3 regions of the Uliginosibacterium sp. TH139 genome follow, and region 3 is predicted to be linked to each of the others. Evidence: riboswitches for the same ligand, from Rfam matches in the RefSeq annotation. Region 3 holds a riboswitch; each other region holds the start of a gene.

The links. Region 3 has a riboswitch for cobalamin ahead of C0V76_RS00100 (ribonucleoside-diphosphate reductase subunit alpha). Riboswitches for the same ligand answer to the same signal wherever they lie in the genome.
Region 1: it holds a riboswitch for cobalamin, as region 3 does, so the genes downstream of both, btuB (TonB-dependent vitamin B12 receptor) here and C0V76_RS00100 (ribonucleoside-diphosphate reductase subunit alpha) in region 3, are expected to answer to the same signal.
Region 2: it holds a riboswitch for cobalamin, as region 3 does, so the genes downstream of both, C0V76_RS15430 (energy-coupling factor ABC transporter permease) here and C0V76_RS00100 (ribonucleoside-diphosphate reductase subunit alpha) in region 3, are expected to answer to the same signal.

Annotation. Positions count from the first base shown of each region.
Region 1 covers NZ_PKRR01000001.1:698,211-704,954, forward strand. The annotation lists gene C0V76_RS03250 (cobyrinate a,c-diamide synthase) at 1-451, opposite strand, end outside; gene cobO (cob(I)yrinic acid a,c-diamide adenosyltransferase) at 480-1,094, opposite strand; gene btuB (TonB-dependent vitamin B12 receptor) at 1,143-2,960, opposite strand; cobalamin riboswitch at 3,070-3,295, opposite strand; gene C0V76_RS03265 (hypothetical protein) at 3,319-3,558, shown strand; gene C0V76_RS03270 (cell division protein ZapA) at 3,567-3,854, shown strand; RNA gene ssrS (6S RNA) at 3,952-4,134, shown strand; gene C0V76_RS03280 (EVE domain-containing protein) at 4,257-4,724, shown strand; gene C0V76_RS03285 (hypothetical protein) at 5,386-5,589, shown strand; gene C0V76_RS03290 (DcaP family trimeric outer membrane transporter) at 5,721-6,744, opposite strand, start outside.
Region 2 covers NZ_PKRR01000007.1:106,342-113,085, reverse strand. The annotation lists gene C0V76_RS15450 (cobalt-precorrin-5B (C(1))-methyltransferase) at 1-288, opposite strand, end outside; gene C0V76_RS15445 (precorrin-8X methylmutase) at 285-962, opposite strand; gene C0V76_RS15440 (sirohydrochlorin chelatase) at 959-1,867, opposite strand; gene cobM (precorrin-4 C(11)-methyltransferase) at 1,864-2,673, opposite strand; gene C0V76_RS15430 (energy-coupling factor ABC transporter permease) at 2,676-3,341, opposite strand; cobalamin riboswitch at 3,528-3,785, opposite strand; gene C0V76_RS15425 (sulfite reductase flavoprotein subunit alpha) at 3,922-6,339, opposite strand; gene C0V76_RS15420 (TonB-dependent siderophore receptor) at 6,341-6,744, opposite strand, start outside.
Region 3 covers NZ_PKRR01000001.1:22,488-29,231, reverse strand. The annotation lists gene C0V76_RS00120 (DUF429 domain-containing protein) at 1-675, opposite strand, end outside; gene C0V76_RS00115 (MFS transporter) at 672-2,564, opposite strand; gene C0V76_RS00110 (glycoside hydrolase family 6 protein) at 2,733-3,794, shown strand; gene C0V76_RS00105 (hypothetical protein) at 3,846-4,169, shown strand; cobalamin riboswitch at 4,314-4,472, shown strand; gene C0V76_RS00100 (ribonucleoside-diphosphate reductase subunit alpha) at 4,573-6,744, shown strand, end outside.

The sequences.
Region 1 (6,744 bases), 680 kb from region 3:
CGCTGCCGACACGGTTGGCAATCACGCCGGCAAATTCCAGATCCGGCTGGAAGCTGGCGAGGCCATGGGCCAGTGCGCCGAAGGTCTGGGCCATGGCGCTGCCGTCAATCACGGCCACAATCGGCAGATTGAACGCGCGTGCCAGATCGGCGCTGGAGGGCTTGCCATCGAAGAGGCCCATCACGCCTTCAACCAGGATCAGGTCAGCTTCCTGTGCAGCCTGCGCGAGCTGGGCGCGGCAATGCTCAAGGCCACCCATGAAGAGATCCAGCTGGTAACAGGGCGCGCCGCTGGCGACCTGGTGAATCATCGGGTCGAGAAAGTCCGGCCCGGTCTTGAACACCCGTACGCGCTCGCCCCGGCTACGCGCCTGACGAGCCAGGGCAGCGGTAACGGTGGTCTTGCCCTGGCCGGAAGCCGGCGCAGCAATCAGGAAGGCGCGGCAAGTCATCTAGCGTGTTCCGTCGAGTAAGGATTCATCACCATTCCACCCCCGGCATGGCCTTCACGCCGGCGTGATAGGCGTGTTTGGTGAGGTCCATGGTGGTGACGGTGTCGGCTATCTCGATCAGGCCCTCCGGCGCAGCCCGACCGGTGATGATCACATGCTGCATGTCCGGCCGGCTCATGAGTTCGCGGCTGATTTCGTCCAGCGGCAGCCAGCCGTATTTGAGGGTGTAGGTGAATTCGTCGAGGATCAAGAGATCGATTGCCGGGTCGCGCAGATAAGTCACGACCTGTTGCCAGGCTGCGCGGGCGGTGGCTTTGTCCTGCGCATCGTTCTGGGTGTCCCAGGTGAAGCCATCGCCCATTACATGCCATTTGACGCTCGGATGCTCGCGGAAGAAGGCTTCCTCGCCGGTATCCGAGCGGCTCTTGATGAACTGCACGACGGCACAGTTCATGCCGTGTCCGAGCGCACGGGCGAGTACGCCGAAGGCTGCACTGCTCTTGCCCTTGCCGTTGCCGGTATTGACCAGCAGCAGGCCGCGCTCTTCATCGGCAGCTGCGATATTCGCGTCGATGATGGCTTTCTTGCGGGCCATGCGCGCCAGGTGGCGGGCTTCGCGTTCGTTGTGGGCGGCTTCGCTCATGTTCTCTCCTCGGGCGCAGCCGGCGGGTGCCGGCTGCGGGTAAGCACTTTACTTGGGTTGATAGCGCAGGGTCAGCCAGGCACTGGTACCCGCCTGGTTATAGCCATACGCCGTCTGGTAGTTCTTGTCGAACACGTTCTCGAGGCGGGTCTGGGCGCGCCAGTCCTTGTTGAGTGCGTATTCGGCACGCAGATCGGTGGTGGCATAGCCACCCAGCTTGACCTTGTTGGCAGCATCGTCATAACGCGAGCCGACACCGTTCAGGCTGGCGCCGATGCTCCAGGCGCCGAGCTGGTGGTCTGCGTCAAGACGGCCGAACTGGCGGGCTCGGCGCACCAGCAGATTGCCATCGGTACTGCTGCCGGATTGATCCTGCGGATTCTGCAAGGTGGCACTGGCGGCCAGCGTGGTGTTGCCGAAGTGCTGCTTGGCGCCCAGCTCCAACCCGGTGATGCGGGCCTTGGAGACATTGCTCGGGATCCAGATAGCCGAGCCGGTGCTGATCGGTGCCCAGGCAATCAGGTTGCTGACCTCCGTGCGGAACAGGCTGGCTTCCCAGCTGAAGCCGCCGGTCTTGCCGGAAGCACCAAGTTCGCTGCTGCGTGATTTCTCGGGTTGCAGATCCGGATTGCCGGCACCCGGGTAGTACAGGTCATTGAAGCTCGGTGCCTTGAAGGCCGTGCCATAACTGGCACGCAGTCGCAGGGCGGGGGTGAAGGTGTAACCCAGCGCGAGGCTGCCGGTATTGTGATGGCCATACTGTTCGTTCTTGTCGTGACGCCCGGCAACTTGCAGATCGAAACGGCCGATGTCGGCCAGATACTGCCCGAACACGGCCTGATTGACGCGGCTATCCAGCGCGTAGCTGGTACTGCTCAGCGCTTCGTCATACAGGTAGTCGTAGCCGCCGACCAGCTGGTGGCCTTCGGCCAGGGTGAAATCGTTCTGCCAGCTGGCTTGGCTGCGGCGTGTGTCGAAGCGCGAGGAGAACTTGTCATCCTTGAAATTCTTGGAGGCATCCAGGGTCTGAGCCAGCTTGAAGGACGTGGTGTAGCGCTCACTGGCCGCCCAGCGCAGATTGCCAGCGTAGAGATCCTGTTGCAGATCGGTAACGTTCGGATTGCCGTCATATTCATTGCGACCCTCGGTGTGCAGGGCCTGGGCGTCGTAACTCAGGTTTTCACCGATGCGGCCGCCGCCGCGCACATTCACTGTGCTGCGTGTGTAGCCGTCACGATCCGATTCGGGTGCGCTGCCGCCATCCTTGACGTTGATGCCGCGCGTGGTAAGGCCTGATGCGCCGAGGTTAAGCCAGGCGTCCGGCGAGCCGAAGCCGCCGGCAGCCGAGCCCTCGAAACTGTGGCGCGAACCGCCAGTGAGGCTCAGGCTGGTGGGTTGCACGCCCTTTTTGGTGAAGATCTGGATCACGCCGCCGATGGCTTCCGAGCCATACAGGCTGGCGCGCGGGCCGCGTACGAGTTCGATGCGCTCGATTTGTTCGATCGGCAGATCTTGCAGTGCGGTGCCGCCACTGGTGGCCGAGCCGACTTTCACGCCATCGATCAACACCAGGGTGTGATCCGAGTTGGTGCCGCGGAGGAACAAGGAGGTCGTCTTGCCGGGGCCGCCGTTATTGGCGAACTGCACGCCGGGCAGACCGCGCAGCAGATCCGGCACCGAGCGGGCCTGTTGCTGCTCGATCTCCTTGCGGGTGATGACGCTGACCGAAGTGAGGGTTTCCTCGGCGCTGCGCGCCACGCGGTTGGCGGTGATCACCACTGGCGCGAGTTCGGTTTCCTGAGCCAGCACAGGATGGGAGAGGGCCAGCAGCAAGGCCGCCGGCAGGGTTTTGTGAGTGAAATTCAAGACAGACTCCTTCCGTGCCGCCCGCACGGATCATAGACAGGGGCGGGGCGTCGGGAAGGAGAAAACGCGGAACGTGAGGGAGCGGTTCCGGTCACCGCCCTCCGCGATGCGCCTCGAATACGCTTCGGGCCGGTCTCCGGACTCGCGAGTGAAGAAAACTCTTCCGACACAACGCCTTCCCGTGCAAAAGCACAGTGGCTGCCTGCTGCGTCTTGACTCGCTTACCGTTGCGGGGGCAGTGCCGGAATGGCAATATCCTGTGGATACGGCGCACCGGCTTCCCGTTTAATCCGCACCAAGGGCATGGGGCGGACACCTGAAGCAGCGCGCATTTTAGCCGAACGGCAGGTGCTTTGCGTTGACCGGTTTTGCTGCGCAGCACTACCATCAGCAGATGGATGCCGAACTCACCAGTCTCGAAACCCGTCTCGCCACGCTGCTCGCCGAGTACAAAGGCCTGCACCTCGAAAACCGCGAACTGACTACTCGCGTGGCCACTCTGCAAGCCGAAAACAAACGCCTCGGCGAGAAGGTGGCGGTGGCAACGGAACGCGTTGAAGCGCTGCTCAAACGTCTGCCGGTCGAGGATGAAAAATGAGCGAAGCCGTGAAGATCCAGATTATGGGCCGTGAGTACCAGGTATCGGTCAAGCCAGATGAGCGTGAAACGCTGCAGGCGGCGGTGGAAATGGTCAACGCGAAGCTTCAGCAACTGCTCGGCAAGAACTCATCGGGCAGCGAATCCACTGCCGTGATGTGTGCCCTGATGATTGCGCATGAGGCCGTGGTGGCTCAGCGCACGGCAGGCTTGGACATGCCTTCCTATCAGCGTAGAATCGAGGCCATGATCCGCCAGATCGATCAGGCTTCAATGAAACAGGAGAAGCTTTTCTGAGCGGTTTGTGTAGTCAGGATATGTCCTCACAGCGCAGTGACTGATCCTGGCCGATAAAGAATTCAAGGACGGCCGAAACAAAGGCGGTCCGGCAAGTTTTCCCCTGCGGTGTTCGTTTGAGCCTTAAGCTCCTTGAACCAATGTCTACGCGACATGGTTGTCGGCCCACCAAGCCGCTGTTGTGAGCGCCCCTTATGCCGGGCGCACCTGAAGCGGCCGGGTAGATGACCCCCTGAACCCAGGTTCAGGAATACGGCTCGACGGCACATGCGGGGGACCCAACAAAGGCGCGAAGCTTCCGGCTTCGCGCCTTTTCATTTTTCCGGGCCGCCGCCGGGTGACTGGCCTCTCTGGACCGGCTGGCGGCACAATGCGTGAATCAGGTTTCTTGCCGAGGGAAGCATGCGCTACTGGTTGATGAAGAGCGAGCCGGACGATTGCAGCATCGACGATCTGGCCGCCATGCCGCAACAGACGGTGGCGTGGCACGGCGTACGCAACTATCAGGCGCGCAACTTCATGCGCGACACCATGCGCCCTGGTGATCTGGCCTTCTTCTACCATTCATCCTGCCCCCGGCCCGGGATCGCTGGCATTGCGCAGGTGGCGAGTCTGGCCTATCCGGATGCCAGCCAGTTTGATCCGGCCAGTCGTTTCTTTGATCCGAAGTCTGTGCCCGAGCGGCCGCGCTGGCTCAATGTTGATATGCGTTTTGAGCGCAAGCTTGAACTGATTCCGCTGGTTGAGTTGCGCCGTCATCCGGAGCTGGAAAAAATGCGTCTGCTTCAACCCGCCAGTCGTTTGTCGATCACGCCAGTTGCCCCTGAGGAGTGGCAATTCATTCTGGCGGCACTGACGCGGGACGCCTGAGCACGAGTCCGTTTGATGATGGAAAGCCCCTTGGGCCAAGTGCCTAGCAAAGGGTGTGCAGAGTGTTTTAAACGGGAACAGGGGCTTACACCCTTGGGTGTAAGGGTTTTCCCTTATCTATTTGATTCTATTGGTGTTGTTACGGCGCGACGATAAAAAAGTTTTAAGCTAAAAAAGTATTTTGATACACCCATAAGTCGCAATGATGTGTAAGAATTCCTCTCACCACGGAGTCAGCTCCGCGACCGCAAGGCGCCAGGGCACACCGGGGAGAGTGAGGAGACAGGGCGTTCCGTCAGAGAATGCCTTATATGGAGCGCGCCACGGGCAGCTGCTCCTGGTAGCAGCGAGCAGCCGGGCCCCGGGGGGCCCGGTTTGCCCGGTCAGACGAATTTGGCCCTTAGCTCAGCTGAGCTTGGGGCAGGTGACCGAGGGGGGTCACAAGAAGGGGGAGGGAAATCCGCGATTCGGATTTCCTCAATTTGGGACGGGAAGTCACGGCGTGACTTCCCGTTTTTTTATGTGCATCTTGCGGCGTGCCAGGAAGTGTTATGCCGAGACCTGCAGAAACCCCTATTCGCAAACCCTGATAAATTTTTCCTCATCTCCTGCATAGGATGAAGCAAGGCCGGTTTTCCGCTTCAACTACAGGAGGTTCATCATGGCTGCCATTGCAAGCGCTCCGCTGCCGGTGCTGAAACACGAGACTTTTCATAGTGACAATGATCGCGAACACGATGGTTTGGAGGCTGAGCTCGCGCCGGACTTCGATCGTGGAAGGATTCTGGAAGACCTGATTGTGGGCGAGCATGGGCGCGCCGAGGAAGAAGGCATGAAGCTGTTGCTCAAGGGCGGCATGATCTGAACCGTCTGTTCTATGCAGGATTTAGGGTTTGTGGTTACCGTTCTTGGCATCGCGCTGGCCCTGAAAAAGAAAAGCCCCCGGAATCCGGGGGCTTTTCCCTTGCTGTGGGCCGGTGAGTGGCCCCGCCAGGATTAGTTGCCGAAGCTGTAGGTCGCAGCGAGGTTCAGGCGCGGTTCGGTACCGCTCTGGCCGTCCAGCGTATCGCGGTGGGAGAGCATGAACTCACTGCCCAGCTCGATGTTGGCCACCGGGTTCCACAGCAGGCCGATGCTGCCGCTGCGGATTGAGCGGTTAAGGGTGCCCTTGCCGTTTTGGTTGGCGTACTCAACATAGTTACCGTTGTAGGTACGTTGCTGACCGTAAGCGAGCGTCGAGCGCAGGGTATCGCTGAATTTGTGTTGCAGCGAAAAGACCATGCCCAGTTCGCGCGGCAGGTAAACCTTGCTGGTGGCCGAGTCGGCGATAGCACCAACGGATTCGTTGAAGAAGCGGCCCATGCCTTCGCCGTAGCTGAAGCTGGTCAGGAAGGCGGTGCTGTCGGTGATCTTGAACGAGTTGCCGAGACCGAGGCCGTAGCCGCGCTTGGCGGCGCTGGTGACATCGCTCTTGATGGCGTTGTCAGTGGTCAGGCCGCGCACGGCGATGTGGCCCCAGTCGAAGGCACGATCCCAGCGCAGGACCAGATCCGGCGTGCGCGAGATGTTGTCGCCGCTGTCCTTGCCTGTACCCTTGGTTTCGAGTGCGGCGATGAAGTTGCCAGCGCCAGCGGTGGCGTAGGTGTAGCGGATTTGCGGCTGACGCAGCGAGGTGTTGCCGGTCGGGCCGTTGAAGTCCACCACATCCGGGCTGGAATCCAGGTCCATGAAGGTGGACCAGGTCTGGCCGAGCAGCCAGCCACCCACTTGGCCGTAGGCGTGACGCAGGCGCATGGTGTTGGAGTCGGTGTAGAAGTCGCCTTCAACCTTGGTTGTGAGCGAGCCCAGCGCGGTCGGCGTGAAGGCTTCGAAGCCCAGGCGCGAAACGTTGGCGAACATATAGGTTTCGTTCTTGCGGGCAGCGTCCGCCGTGCCGTTCAGGGCGATGTTGGGCTGATAGGCTGCGTAGTCGCCGCCGTTGCTGCGGTTGTTACGGCCACCGAAGTTATGCACCGCATCG
Region 2 (6,744 bases), on a different contig from region 3:
CGTGAGCCGGGCGCCATCGGTACAGTCCGGGTCATCGCCTGCAAACTTCACGACGACCGCCCGCGCCATCATGACGTGGCCATCCTCACCGGGCGGCTGGCAGTAAGGTTCGCAAACGGCAAACTCCACGCGCTGCGCATTCGGCAATTGCGACTCGATGCGCGCGGGGATCACCCCCAGCATCAGCCCATGAACCGCTGCCCGCGCCGCTGCGGCAGAGCAGGCACCTGTCGTGAAACCGGTACGCGTGCCGCGCGGTTTGGGCGAGGCGCCCGTGGCATCACTCATGCGGGCGCTTTCTGCCTGGCCTCGGCTAGGGCCAGCAAGGCATGCAGTGCCGCCACCACCAGTGTGGAGCCGCCTTTGCGGCCCCGGATCACGATCCACGGCACGGCATCGATTTCCGCCATCAAGGCCTTGGACTCTGCGGCGGCCACAAAGCCCACCGGCATGCCGATGACCAGCGCGGGACGCACGCCTTCTTCGCGGATCAGGCGCACCAACTCGATCAGCGCCGTGGGCGCATTACCGATGCCGACAATGGCCCCCTCCAGCAAACCCAGGCGCTGCGCCTTGCGCATGGCCTGCACGGCCCGCGTCGTATCCGCCAACTGGGCAGCGGCGATCACATCCGGATCGCTGATGAAGTGATGCGCCTGAATGCCAAAGTGCGCGAGACGCGGCCGCGAGAGGCCAGAGCAGATCATCTCGACATCCGCCACCATCGCTGCACCACTGCCCAACATTGCAACGATGCCGGCCTCCACCGCCTGCGGATGGAAAGCCGTCAGGCCGTTGAACTCGAAATCGGCATTGGCGTGAATCATGCGGCGCACGATGGGCCACTGCTCGGCGCTGTAGGCATGCGTGCCGACCTCCGCATCGATGATCGCGAAGCTATCGTGCTCGATGAGCTGACCAGCACGCGTGAGCTGCTCGGTGACGGTATTCACACTGCTCATCCGGCGTGCTCCGCATGCAGTGGCTGCGCGCCAGGGGGCACGAAACTCAGCGGCTGCTGCGCATGGGTATGCTCATGTGAGTGACCATGCCCCATGTCATGCGCCAACTCACGATAGCTGCAGCCATCGCAAGGCAAAGTGCTCTCGGCGCGCCCCGCCTTGAGATCTTCCACCCGCTGCTCAAGCAGGGCAAAGATCTCGGGCTCGAAACCGAAATGCTCGCCACAGGCAAACCGGATCTGCGGATACTGGCTGCGCAGATGCGCCACCTGGCGATGGATGCGCTGCATCAGCGTGCCGGTGTAGAGGTAATAAGGCAGCACCACGATCTGGGTCATGCCCAGCAAGGCCTGACGCTGCACCACCCGCTCCAGGCGGGGCCAGGTGATGCCGGTGAAAGCCAGATCCACCAGCTCGTGATCGCCTTCCTCCTGCAACCAGCGCGCCATCTTGGCCATGTCGCCATTGGCGGCGCGATCCGACGAGCCACGGCCGAGCAGGATGATGCCGGTGGTGGTCGGGTCCGGCACGTCCAGCTGCTGCATGCCAGCGCGCAGACGATTCTTGAGGATATCCAGGATCGGATCGCAAGCGCTCAGATGGGGGCCATACAGGAATTCGACCCCCGGGTAATGTTCGCGTGCATGCTCGATGGCTTCCGGGATTTCCATCTTCACATGCCCGGCTGCATTGAGGATCAGCGGCAGCACGAAGACGCGCCCGCTCTGTGCAGCCGCCGCGAGCAAGCCATCATGCAGCGATGGCGGAGCGAACTCGATGAAGCAGACCTCGATCCGCCATGCCGGCTGGCGGCTGCGCCACTGCGTAACGAAATCGCGGATTTCGGCGTTGCCGGATTCCTCGCGCGAGCCGTGGCCGACGAGGAGGATAGTCGTGGTGTTCATGCGCTGGCCTTTCTGAATCGATGGGTAAAGCGCGGGTCGTAAAGCTTGGAGCGTGCGAGTTCGGGCCATTCGCGTGCGCCCAGGGTGGGGCTTGCGATCACCATGGCCTGGCTCACGATGTGCGCTTCACGACACTGTTGTTTGATGGTGGCGAGCGTGCCGCGCAGGATGATTTCCTCACCCGGCCAGCTCGCCTTGTGCACAACGAGAATCGGCGCATCCTCCGCCCAGCCCGCTGCGCGCAAGCCCGCTTCGAGCTTGTGCATCAGGGTGATGGACAGGAAGATGCACAGCGTGCAGCGATGCGCCGCCAGCGCCGCAAGATCTTCACCGGGAGGCATCGGGGTGCGGCCTTCGATGCGCGTAAAAATGGTCGTCTGGGTGATCTCCGGCAGCGTAAAGCTTTCCACCGCCGCCGCCGCCGAGGCCATTGCCGACGAAACACCGGGCACCACGCCCACCGGAATGCCCAACGCATCCAGTGGCCGCACCATCTCGATCAGCGTGCCGTAGAGCGCCGGATCTCCGGTCTGCAGACGCACGACTACAGGATGGCGTGAGCTCTGTTCGACGAGCCACTCGGACATCTGCTCCAGCGTCATGTCCTTGCTGTCGGTGATCACACACGCGGATGGCGCCCAGCGCGTAGCGGCCTCGCTGACCAGAGAGCCGGCGAACAGGATCGCGCCGGCCGCTTCGATCAGGCCACGGCCCTTGACCGTGATGAGCTCAGGATCGCCCGGGCCGGCACCGACGAACCAGACCGTGCCGGACTGGCCGGCAGGCGTCTTTGCGACAACGGACATCGTCAGGCCGCGCTGCGCTGAACCAGCTTCTCATCCAGGCACAGACGCGCCCAGGCCGGCGTGTCCGTCTGCCCGGAAGCTCGCGTCAGCAGGCTGACAATGCCCCAGGTAAAGACCGGCTCCAAGAGCACCAGCGTCACATAGCTCGCAGCGAAGTGAGCCCACTCCACGAGTGGCGTCGCCACCAATCCCTGGCTGAGCCAGAAACCCACCATCAAGGTGACGCCTGAGTAATAGAAACCATCCAGCTTGAGCAGGGACGCGATCTCGCCATTACGGGCTGCCTCAGTCAGGCGGCGGCCTACGCTGAAGTGCGCTGCCAGCAGCGGCAGCATCAGTGAGAGCGCATTGACGCCCAGATGCAGCAGATCCTGCGGTTCGAATATCAGCCCCTGCGCCAGCAGCCCCAGGGCGAAGCCGAATAGCGTTGGCAGGAAACCGAACAACAGGTAGATCGGCATGGCGCCAACAAAATGCAGTTCAGACGGTCCCACCGGCAGGTGATACATCTGCATGAACAGCGAGAAAAAACCTGCTGCCAGCAGGGTGCGCAGCCACAGCGCCGGGCGCAGCAGCAGGCCCGGCAACTGGCTGACCAGTAGCGCGCTGGCGACGACATTGGCGCCGAGAATTGTGGAAGCGGCCAGTTGGCCCGGTTCGATATGCATTGCGACTCTCCTTTGCGCCCCCACCGGGCGCTGCGTAGTGGATGAAACGACGCAGGCCGGAACGGCCAGGAGAGAAAGAAGGGATGAACATCATGAGCTGCAGCCCGTGGTGAGGGACACCGGATGGGCACAGGCAGGGACGCAATGAGGCCCCTCATGACATGCACCCCATCGCCCACCGCAACGGCCTGCGTCAATGCATCAGGCAGGTCTCCGGGCTTGCGAGTGGTGGCCTCAAGGCACACCGGAATGAACCGCCTTCCCATACCCGACTGGATACAGTGGCCAGATCAGCAGCAGCGTGCTGACCGGTTCATTCTTGACTCGCTTACCGTTGCGGGGGCAGCGCCGGAATTGTCGCAACCCGAAGGCTGCACGCACCGGCTTCCCATTTCACCTGCACGTGCATGACACAGAGCAGGAACCTGAAGCTGCGATAAGTGTAACGACAAAGCGCTGCTTTCTGAAAGCGCCCGATGTTGTAGAGGATCTCTCGACCCTGGCGATCGCCTCAGAAAAGAATGTTTCCACGCCTGGAGACAATTTATGCAAGCGAATGTCGCTCGGGGCGTTGGTGTGCTCAGTACACGTCGCGCCGGTAGCGCTTTTGAGCGATCAGCAAGTCCAGCCCTTCACGCCCAAGCAAGGCTTCAAGCATGGCATCCACGCCACCCGCCATGCCCTGCAAACTACCGCAGACATGAATCACTGCGCCTTCACCCAGCCAGCGCATGAGGCGTGCGGACTCGCCACGCAGAAAGTCCTGCACATGGCCGCCGCCCGGCTCGCGCGAGAAGACACGATCCACCTCCAGCAAGCCCGCCTGCACCCAGACTCCGAACTCGGTTTCGCACACGCTATCGGTGGCACGATGGCGTTCCCCGAAGACCAGCCAGTTTCGCCCGAAGCCGCGTCGCACACGTTCGCGCAGCAAGCCACGTAGGCCGGCAATACCGGAGCCATTGCCGATGAAAATGCTGGGGCTATCGTCCTCAGCGAGAGTGAAGCTCGGATTTGCCTGCAGCCGCAGCGCCAGTTCGTCATCGAGCGGGCAATTCAGGGTCAGGAAACCCGAAGCCAGCCCGATACCCAGGGCATGATGATGCTGGCGTACGATTAACTGAAGACACCCATCTTCGTGGATCGACGCAATCGAGTAGCGACGTGGCGCCGGTAGATCCGGCTCAACGGAACATAAATGGGGACAGGGAAGGATCTCTACCAGTGCGCCGGGAGTCCAGTGTGGCAGCTCCCCTTTGGCTGGCAGCAGCGTGAGTTCGAACAGTGGCGAGCCACTGCTGCCAGGGTTGAGCAGCGTGCGCTGCGCAAGGCGCCACGGCTCCCAGGCCGGCGCGGCTTGGGCTGAAGCGCTCAGGCTGTCATCCCTCACACCAAAGCGCTTCAGCCCTGCAAACCAGTGCTCGACAGCCGCCGGCTCGGTTTCACAGGCAGGCGTAAGCGGCTGCCAGGCTTGAGCCCCGAAACGCAGCAAGGCGGCCTGCAAGCTGTGGCCGAAACCGCAGAACTGACGGTACTGCCGGTTTCCCAGTGCGAGCACTGCAAAACGCAAACGTTCGAGTTCCAGATCGGCCAAACCCAATGCTCGAGCAAAGCCGCGAGCCGTATCAGGCGCCTCACCTTCGCCGAAGGTACTGACCACGAACAGCGCCTGCGGAAAGCCCGCCAGCTCTGCCGGCTGAAGACTGGCAAGTGGCCTCATCACCACAGCGCGGCCAGCGGCCTGCAGCGCGGCGGCAGTGCGCAGCGCGAGCGACTCGGCGCGGCCGGTCTGACTCGCCCAGGCCACCAGGATGGACTCTTCCGCCGCTACGCCTACGACCGGCAAAAGCGCCTTGCGCTGACGCTCAGCCTCGCGCGCGCCACGCCGCCGCGAAAGATAGAGCAGCCAGCCAGTCACCCCCAGCACCGGCAGTGCCAATGCCGAAAGCATCATAAAGAGTTGCACGGCGAGACCGAAGTCGCGCCCCATATGCAGCGGATGAATCATCGCCAGTACACGCTTGCCCGTGCTCTGTTCGGCAAAGCGCTCGTCCTTCTTCAGCTTGCCATCGAGCGCGATGAGCATACGGTTGCGCTCGCGCTGATGCGCGGCATCCGGCAGCAGCCACAGGATTTCGAGCGCAGCCGACGCGGTTTCCGGCGGCCGTACGCGCAACTCGCGCCAGGCCGGCACCTTGTCGGCAAAGCGCTGCCAGGCGAGCGAAATGTCCGGCACGGCTCCATTAAGATCGGCCTTTGGCGGCATCTCCTTCTTCACGCGGGGCGCGCGTTCAATACCGGCCCAGCTGTCGACAGAGCTGCGCACGCTATCGAAGGACCAGTAGATTCCGGTAGCTGTAAGCAGCAACCAGGCCGGCAGGGCCCAGGTTGCCAGCACCGCATGTAGGCTCCAAAGGAAGGGCCTACCCTTCAGGCGTGGGTTGAAGCCAAGCCAGGTGCGCAAGTCCAGAGGCCTGCGGGGCCAGCGCAGGTAAAGGCCCGACGCGATCAGCAGCAACAAGCTACTCGACAAAATGCCGGCGACGACTCGCCCCGGCTCACGTGGCAGCAGAAAAAAGCGGTGCAGGCGCTCGATCCATTCAAAGAAAGCCTGGCCACGCGCTTCGCCAAGCAGTTGGCCGGTATAGGGATGGACATAGAGCGGCAGCAGCTTGCTCGCCCCAGGAGGCGTCTGCAGCAGCAGTTGCACGCTGCGCCCCGCTTCGGCAGAAAAAATAGCGGTGGTGATTCGCTCGCCACTGGGCAGCGGCACCACTGCAGGCAGAAGCAGCGGCGGTGCGAGCATGGGCACCGATTGCACCGGCACGCTGCGCAGACCCGGATTCAGCATATCGAGGATCTCCTCCTCGAACGACATCATCGCCCCGGACAGCCCGATCAGCATCAGGAGGCTGCCGGCAGTGATGCCGATCAGCCAATGCAGCTGAAAGAAGCTCCAGCGCAGGATTGCGCTCACCCCGCCGGCAGACCTGCTCATCTCAGAGATCGATCTTCATGCCGAGCTTGACCGTGCGCGGCGCCCCAGCTGCAAGTCGGGTACCGGCACCAGCCCAGTATTCTTTGTCAGTCAGATTCTCGATGTTGAGCTGCCAGCTTACTGCCCTAGAGAAGATGTGAGTCGCATAACGCGCACCAGCAGCGTAGAGCGTCACCGACGGTAGCCATGCCTGGTTCAGATCATCAACGGGACGACGCCCTGTGTAGTAGCTGCCCCCATTGAGTGTAAGGCCCGGCACCCAGGCCACATCCAGCGTCAGGAAGGCGCTCGCCGTCCGGCGGGCAGCATTTTCGGGCAGCTTGCCAACGTAGGCCGCCGCGCTCTTGCGGAAACGCGGATCCAGCCATTGTGCCGAGGTGAGCCAGCCCAGATCCCGTGTGATCT
Region 3 (6,744 bases):
GAGCAGTTGCGCGGCCAGCGCGGAGGGCAGGTCCAGCACCGGCCCAGCCGCACCCGCGCACAGGCCGGCGATGATCTTTTCGCGCTCGGCACGGCGCTCCAGTGTCTGCTTCGCACGCTCGTCACTCTTGTAGGAGGCCTGCGTAAAGCGGCGCGCCAGCAGGGCCGGATAGGCTTCCAGGGCGAGGCGCTGCGGGTCGCCGGCGTGCAGGCCGGGAAGACTCAGGCCGGCGGAGAGCAGGCGTGGCGCGCCCTCGAAGAACATCAGGCCGACCGGCGGATTGACCAGCTTCATCGGGCTGTGCGAGCGGGCTGGCCCGTCACAGGCGCGGTGCAGGTAGCGGCTGCCCATCGGCCGGCCCTCACGCACTGCATCGAGCGCAGCCTTGAAGGCCGGCTTGCCGAGCGTGTGAATGTGCTGGATCAGCCCGGCCCAGTCCTGCGGCCAGCCGAGTTGCTCGACCAGCGCGCGCGGCAGACCGAAGGGGAAATCGAAGCCGCCGAGCCAGGGGCCGGGGCGGGCCAGCACCGCTTCAAAGCTGGCCCAGTCCGCGCAGGATTCGATGCCGGCGAGTTGCAAACCGTTTGCCCTCAGCTCGCCACGGGCCACGGTGATCGGCTTGCGGCGGCTGGGCGCGGAGGTGAAGTCCACGCCCAGCAGCAAGGGGGCCTTCATCTCCAGTCGCCGCGCAGCTCAAGGATGCGCTCGCGCAGCTCGACCGGCTTGAGCCCTTCCGGCGCCAGCACCTCGCCCACTACCAGCTCGACGCGATTGCGCAAGCCGCGCGGGAAGAGCTTGCTCATCGCACTGCCGTAGGCGCGCGAGAAATAGCCGCCCCACAGCCCGCGCAGGGCCATCGGAATCACCGGCACCGGGTTGCGGCGCAGGATCTTGTTGAGGCCGCCCTTGAAGGGGCCGATCTCGCCGTCGCGGGTGATCGTGCCTTCGGGGAAGATGAAGATCAGCTCGCCGGCGTCCAGCGCGCGGGCAATTTCTTCATAGGCGCGCTGCACCGATTCGCGGTCCTCCTGCGCGCTGGCCACCGGAATGCAGCGGCTGGCGCGGAACAGCCAGCGCACGAAGGGTGTGCGGTTGATCTGGTGATCGATCACGAAGCGCGGCTGGCGCGGCAGCACGCCCATCAGGATCACCGCATCGGCGAAGCTCACGTGGTTGCACACGGCGAGCGCCGGGCCGCTGGCCGGCACATTGGCGAGGCCGCTGGGGGCTACGCGGTAGATGCTGTGGGTCAGCGTCCACGCGATGCAGCGCAGATAGAACTCGGGCACGGCGCGGTAGATCAGGCCGGCAACCAGCAGATTCAGCAGCGCGCAAACCAGGAACAATTGCGGGATCGTGAGCCCGGCGGCGAGCAGCCCAGCCGTGATGCCGGCCGAGGCCACCATGAAAGCGGCATTCAGGATGTTGTTGGCGGCGATGATGCGCGAGCGTTCGGCCACATTCGAGCGGCTCTGCATCAGCGCATACAGTGGTACGGTGAAAAAGCCGCCACCGACGCCGATCATCACCATGTCGAGGAGGATGCGCCAGCTGGCGGGCTTGGCCAGGAAACCCGCCAGGGTGAGCGCTGCTGGCGTACCGGTGGGGCTGGCCAGCCACAGGTCGAAGGCAAACAGGCTGATGCACAGCGTGCCGAGCGGCACCAGGCCCAGCTCCACATGCTTGCCCGACATGCGCTCGCACAGGAAGGAGCCCGTCGCGATGCCGACGATGAAGGTACCCAGCAAGGTGGTAACCATCAGCTCATCGCCGCCCAGCACACCCTGCACATAAGGGGCGAACTCGGTCAGCAGCAGGGCGCCGAAGAACCAGAACCAAGAGATGCCCAGTAGCGCCATGAACACGGTCTTGTTGCGCGCGGCGAGCTTCAGGTTGCGCCAGGTTTCGGCGATGAAGTTGTGGCTCACCTTGAGCTCTGGCGCGGGTGAAGGCGCCGGCGGAATACGCCGGCTGGCCGCGTAACCCAGCCCCGCTACGATCACCGTGAGCACGCCGCACAGGTCCGCTCCGATCTGCGGAATGGCCATCAGCAGGCCGGAGAGCACGCTGCCGGCAAGGATCGCCACGAAGGTGCCGCTCTCCACCCAGGCATTGCCGGCGACAAGTTCGTCCGGATGCAGGTGCTGCGGCAGGATCGAATACTTGAGCGGGCCGAAGAAGGTGGAGTGCAAGCCCATCATGAACAGGGCGAAGAGCAGCAGCTCCACATGGCGGGTGAAGAAACCCACGCTGGCGACCACTGCGATACCGATCTCCACCGCCTTGATGATGCGGATCAGGCGGCTCTTGTCGTACTTGTCCGCCAGCTGGCCAGCCAGCGCCGAAAACAGGAAGAAGGGCAGTACGAATAGCCCCGCCGCCAGTTGCACCGCCACCGCCGGCGCCAGTCCGAGCACCTGGCCGGCCTGGAAGGTGATCAGCAGCAGCAGCGTGTTCTTGAACACGTTGTCATTGAACGCGCCACAGAACTGCGTGAGGAACAGCGGGCCGAATCGACGGGCGCCGAGAAGCTGCAGGGTGGAGCGGGAAGGTTCGATGGACATGCGCAGGGAGCCGGTCAGGATGCCGGGCGAGGATAACGCAGGCCAGAGCCCGCGGCGAGCCTCACAGCTGGCAGCAGCGCAGTGCCACTGGTCGAGTTTCCGTGAATTAAGTCACGGATTCTGCTTAGGATTCCACGCACATAACAAGCAGTTTCGGGGAGTGAAGCAATGCGTCAGGTCTTTCTGGTCGGAGCGGTGGCCGCTCTCATGCTGGCCGCGTGTGGCGGCGGCGGTGGAAGTGCGGGTAGCAGTGGAGGCGCCTCCGCGTCGTCGGTTTCGGTTCAGGCGAGCAGCACAGCGGCCAGCAGCATCGCCAGTTCCAGCACGGCGAGCAGTGCCAGCGGAGGTTTGGGCCTCAGCAATGGCTTCAGCGCCTTCTACTCCGACCCGAATTCGCAGGTGCGCAACTGGGTAGCCGCCAATCCCGCTGACTCACGCACCGCCACCATCAACAGCGCGATCGCCCAGCAGGCCTTCGGCAAGTGGTTCGGCGAATGGAGTGGCGATATCGCCACTGCCGTGAGTGGCTATGCCAGCGCGGCGCAGAGCGCCGGCAAGATCCCGCTGCTGATTGCCTACAACATTCCCAGCCGTGATTGCGGCTCTTACAGCGCCGGCGGCTCCAGCGGTGGTGACGCCTACAAGACCTGGATCAGCGCATTTGCTGGTGGCATCGGCAGCAAGCCGGCGATCGTGATCCTTGAGCCGGACGCGCTGATGCAGCTCGACTGCCTGCCCTCGGATGCCGACCGCACGGCGCGCCTGGCACTGCTCAATTACGCCGTCGACCAGTTTGCCGCCAAGGCTCCGAATGCCTGGGTCTATATCGATGCAGGCCATTCGAACTGGAAGAGTGCGGCTGATACTGCTACCCGCTTGATCAATGCCGGTGTGGCGCGGGTGCGTGGTTTTGCCCTGAACGTGTCCAACTACCGGGCCGATACCGAACTGCAGACCCACGGCGCGGCCGTGATCGCGCAGCTTCAGCTCCAGGGCAGTGCCGCCAAGCCTTATGTGATCGACTCTTCGCGCAACGGCAATGGCCCGAACGGCAGCGAATGGTGCGACCCGGCTGGCCGCAAGGTCGGTGCCACCAGCAAGGTACTGAGTCTTGGTAGCGGCATGGAGATGGCGCTGTGGCTCAAGGCCCCGGGCGAAGCCGATGGCTGTGCAGCCGGCGCCGGCCAGTTCTCGCCGGACCTGGCCTATCGCCTCGCCACGGGCGGCTGAGCCCCTTAGCCCGGCGCTTGCCGGGCTTTTTACGCCTGGAAGATGCTCCGCATGAAACGCCTCCTGCCTCTCATCCTGCTGCTGCTCAGCGCGTGCAGCGAACCCCTGCCTGCCGACAAGGAGATCTATGCCGGCGACTGGGAGGGTCCTGGCATGCTGCTGTCGATCAGCAGTGACGGCCGCCTGTATTACCAGCGCGCCCAGGGTAGCAACAGTACCTCGCTGGATGTGCCGATCCAGCGTTTCGAGGGCGACAACATCGTTGCCGGGTTGGGGCCGGCCTCGGCCACCTTCGTTGTCAGCCAGCGTCCGCACCCGGAGCAGGGTGAGTGGGTGATGGTGGTGGATGGCGTGCGTCTGGTGCGCCAGGAGTAAGCGCGCCGGGTGGCACAAAACCAGTGCAAGTGGCCCTGCAGCAAGCCCGCAAGCGGTTTTCTGGATTTCACTACATCTAGTCGGGTTATTTGTATCTGCTACTAGGTATAGTTGTCATCGGCTTGACTCCGACTAAATACAGCCCCTACACTCCGTCCCGACGGTGTCGGGAAGCCAGCTCGCTGGCGCTGCCCCCGCAACTGTGACCGGCGAGTGCCGGCATGCCACTGGGATGATCCGGGAAGGCTGCCGACAGGCTTTGACCCGGCAGCCAGGAGACCGGCCGTCACACAGATAAAACATCAACTGGAGCGGGGTGTCTCCGGGGCCGATGCGACGCTGCCTGCAGGCCTGCGTTCACCGCCCCCCGGCATGCCGTTCCCCATCAAGAGAGAGAGCCGGCATGCAACATTCCGCCATCGCGGTCGAGGCCGCCCGCAGCAGCGCGCCCAGCAGCATTTCCAGCAGCGAATCCGACTTTGCCGCCAGCCAGGCAGGTCTCGAGCTGATCCGCCGCAATGGCGCTGTGGTGCCCTTCCAGGCTGAGAAAATCAGCGTGGCGCTGTCCAAGGCTTTCATCGCGGTCGAGGGTGGGCAAGGCGCCGCTTCGGCGCGCATCCGCGAGCTGGTGAATCAGCTTACGGCGACTGTGGTCGGTGCGCTGACCCGCCGCCTGCCTGGCGGCGGCACGGTGCATATCGAAGATGTGCAGGATCAGGTCGAACTGGCCCTGATGCGCGCCGGCCAGCACGATGTGGCCCGGGCCTATGTGCTCTACCGTGAGAAGCGCTCTTCCGAACGCGCCGCCCAGCAGGCTGCCGTGCCCGCTGCCGCGCCGGCCCGCCTGCATGTGCTGGATGGCGACGAGCGTCGTCCGCTGGATGAAGTTGCCCTGCTTGGCCAGATTCGTGAAGCCTGCGTTGGCTTGGGGGATGTGTCCGCCGAAACCGTGCTCGAACACGCCCTGCACAATCTCTACGACGGCGTACCGGTGGCTTCCGTGCGTCAGTCTCTGGTGCTCGCGGCGCGCACCCTGATCGAACGTGATCCGGATTATTCCAAGCTGGCTGCCCGCCTGCTGCTGCGCAGCGTGAGCATCGAAGTGCTGGGTGAGGAGCTGGGCCAGGTCGCCATGGCTGCGCGCCTGCCGGAAGCTTTCCCAGGCCTGATCCGCGAAGGCGTCAAGGCAGGCCTGCTCGATGCGCGTCTGGCTGAATACGACCTGCCGCGCCTGGCTGCCGCCCTGAAGGCCGACAACGATCTGCGCTTTGACTACCTCGGCCTGCAAACGCTCTACGACCGCTACTTCCTGCACATCGAAGAGCGCCGCATCGAGCTGCCGCAGAGTTTCTTCATGCGCGTGGCGATGGGACTGGCACTGAATGAGATCGACCGCGAAGCGCGCGCCATCGAGTTCTACCAGCTGCTTGCCAGCTTCGATTTCATGAGCAGCACGCCGACCCTGTTCAACAGTGGCACCTGCCACTCGCAGCTCTCCTCCTGCTATCTGACCACGGTAGCTGACGATCTGGACGGCATCTATCAGGCGGTGAAGGAAAATGCCCTGCTTCAGAAGTATGCCGGTGGCCTGGGTAACGACTGGACCCCGGTGCGTTCGCTGGGCAGCCGCATCAAAGGCACCAACGGCAAGAGCCAGGGCGTGATCCCCTTCCTCAAGGTGGTCAATGACACGGCGCTGGCCGTGAATCAGGGCGGCAAGCGCAAGGGCGCGGTGTGTGCCTATCTGGAGACCTGGCACCTCGACATCGAGGAGTTCCTGGAGCTGCGCAAGAACACTGGCGATGAGCGCCGCCGCACGCACGACATGAACACCGCCAACTGGATTCCGGATCTCTTCATGCAGCGCGTGATCGCCGGTGAAGACTGGACCCTGTTCTCGCCTTCCGATGTGCCCGACCTGCACGAGAAATTCGGCAGCGCCTTCCGCACTGCCTACGAGGCCTACGAAGAGAAGGCCGCACGTGGCGAGCTCAAGCTGCACAAGAAGCTGCCCGCCGTGCAACTGTGGCGCAAGATGCTGACCATGCTGTTCGAGACCGGCCATCCCTGGATCACCTTCAAGGATCCGTGCAACCTGCGCTCGCCGCAGCAGCATGCCGGTGTGGTCCACAGCTCCAACCTGTGCACCGAGATCACCCTCAACACCTCCGACACCGAGACCGCCGTGTGCAACCTCGGCTCGGTGAACCTGCCGGCCCACCTGGTGCAGATCGAGGGTGAGTGGCAGCTTGATCAGGCCAAGCTCGCCCGCACCGTCAGCACCGCCATGCGCATGCTCGACAACGTGGTTGACATCAATTTCTACGCCACCCCCAAGGCGCGCACTTCCAACCTGCGCCACCGCCCGGTGGGCCTCGGTGTGATGGGCTATGCCGACTGCCTGCACCGCATGGGCCTGCCTTTCGCCTCGAATGAAGCCGTCGAATTTGCCGATCGCTCCATGGAAGCCGTCTGCTATCAGGCCTACTGGGCCTCCAGCGAGCTGGCCCGCGAGCGTGGTGTGTACTCCAGCTACCGTGGCAGCCTGTGGGATCGTGGCATCCTGCCGCACGAG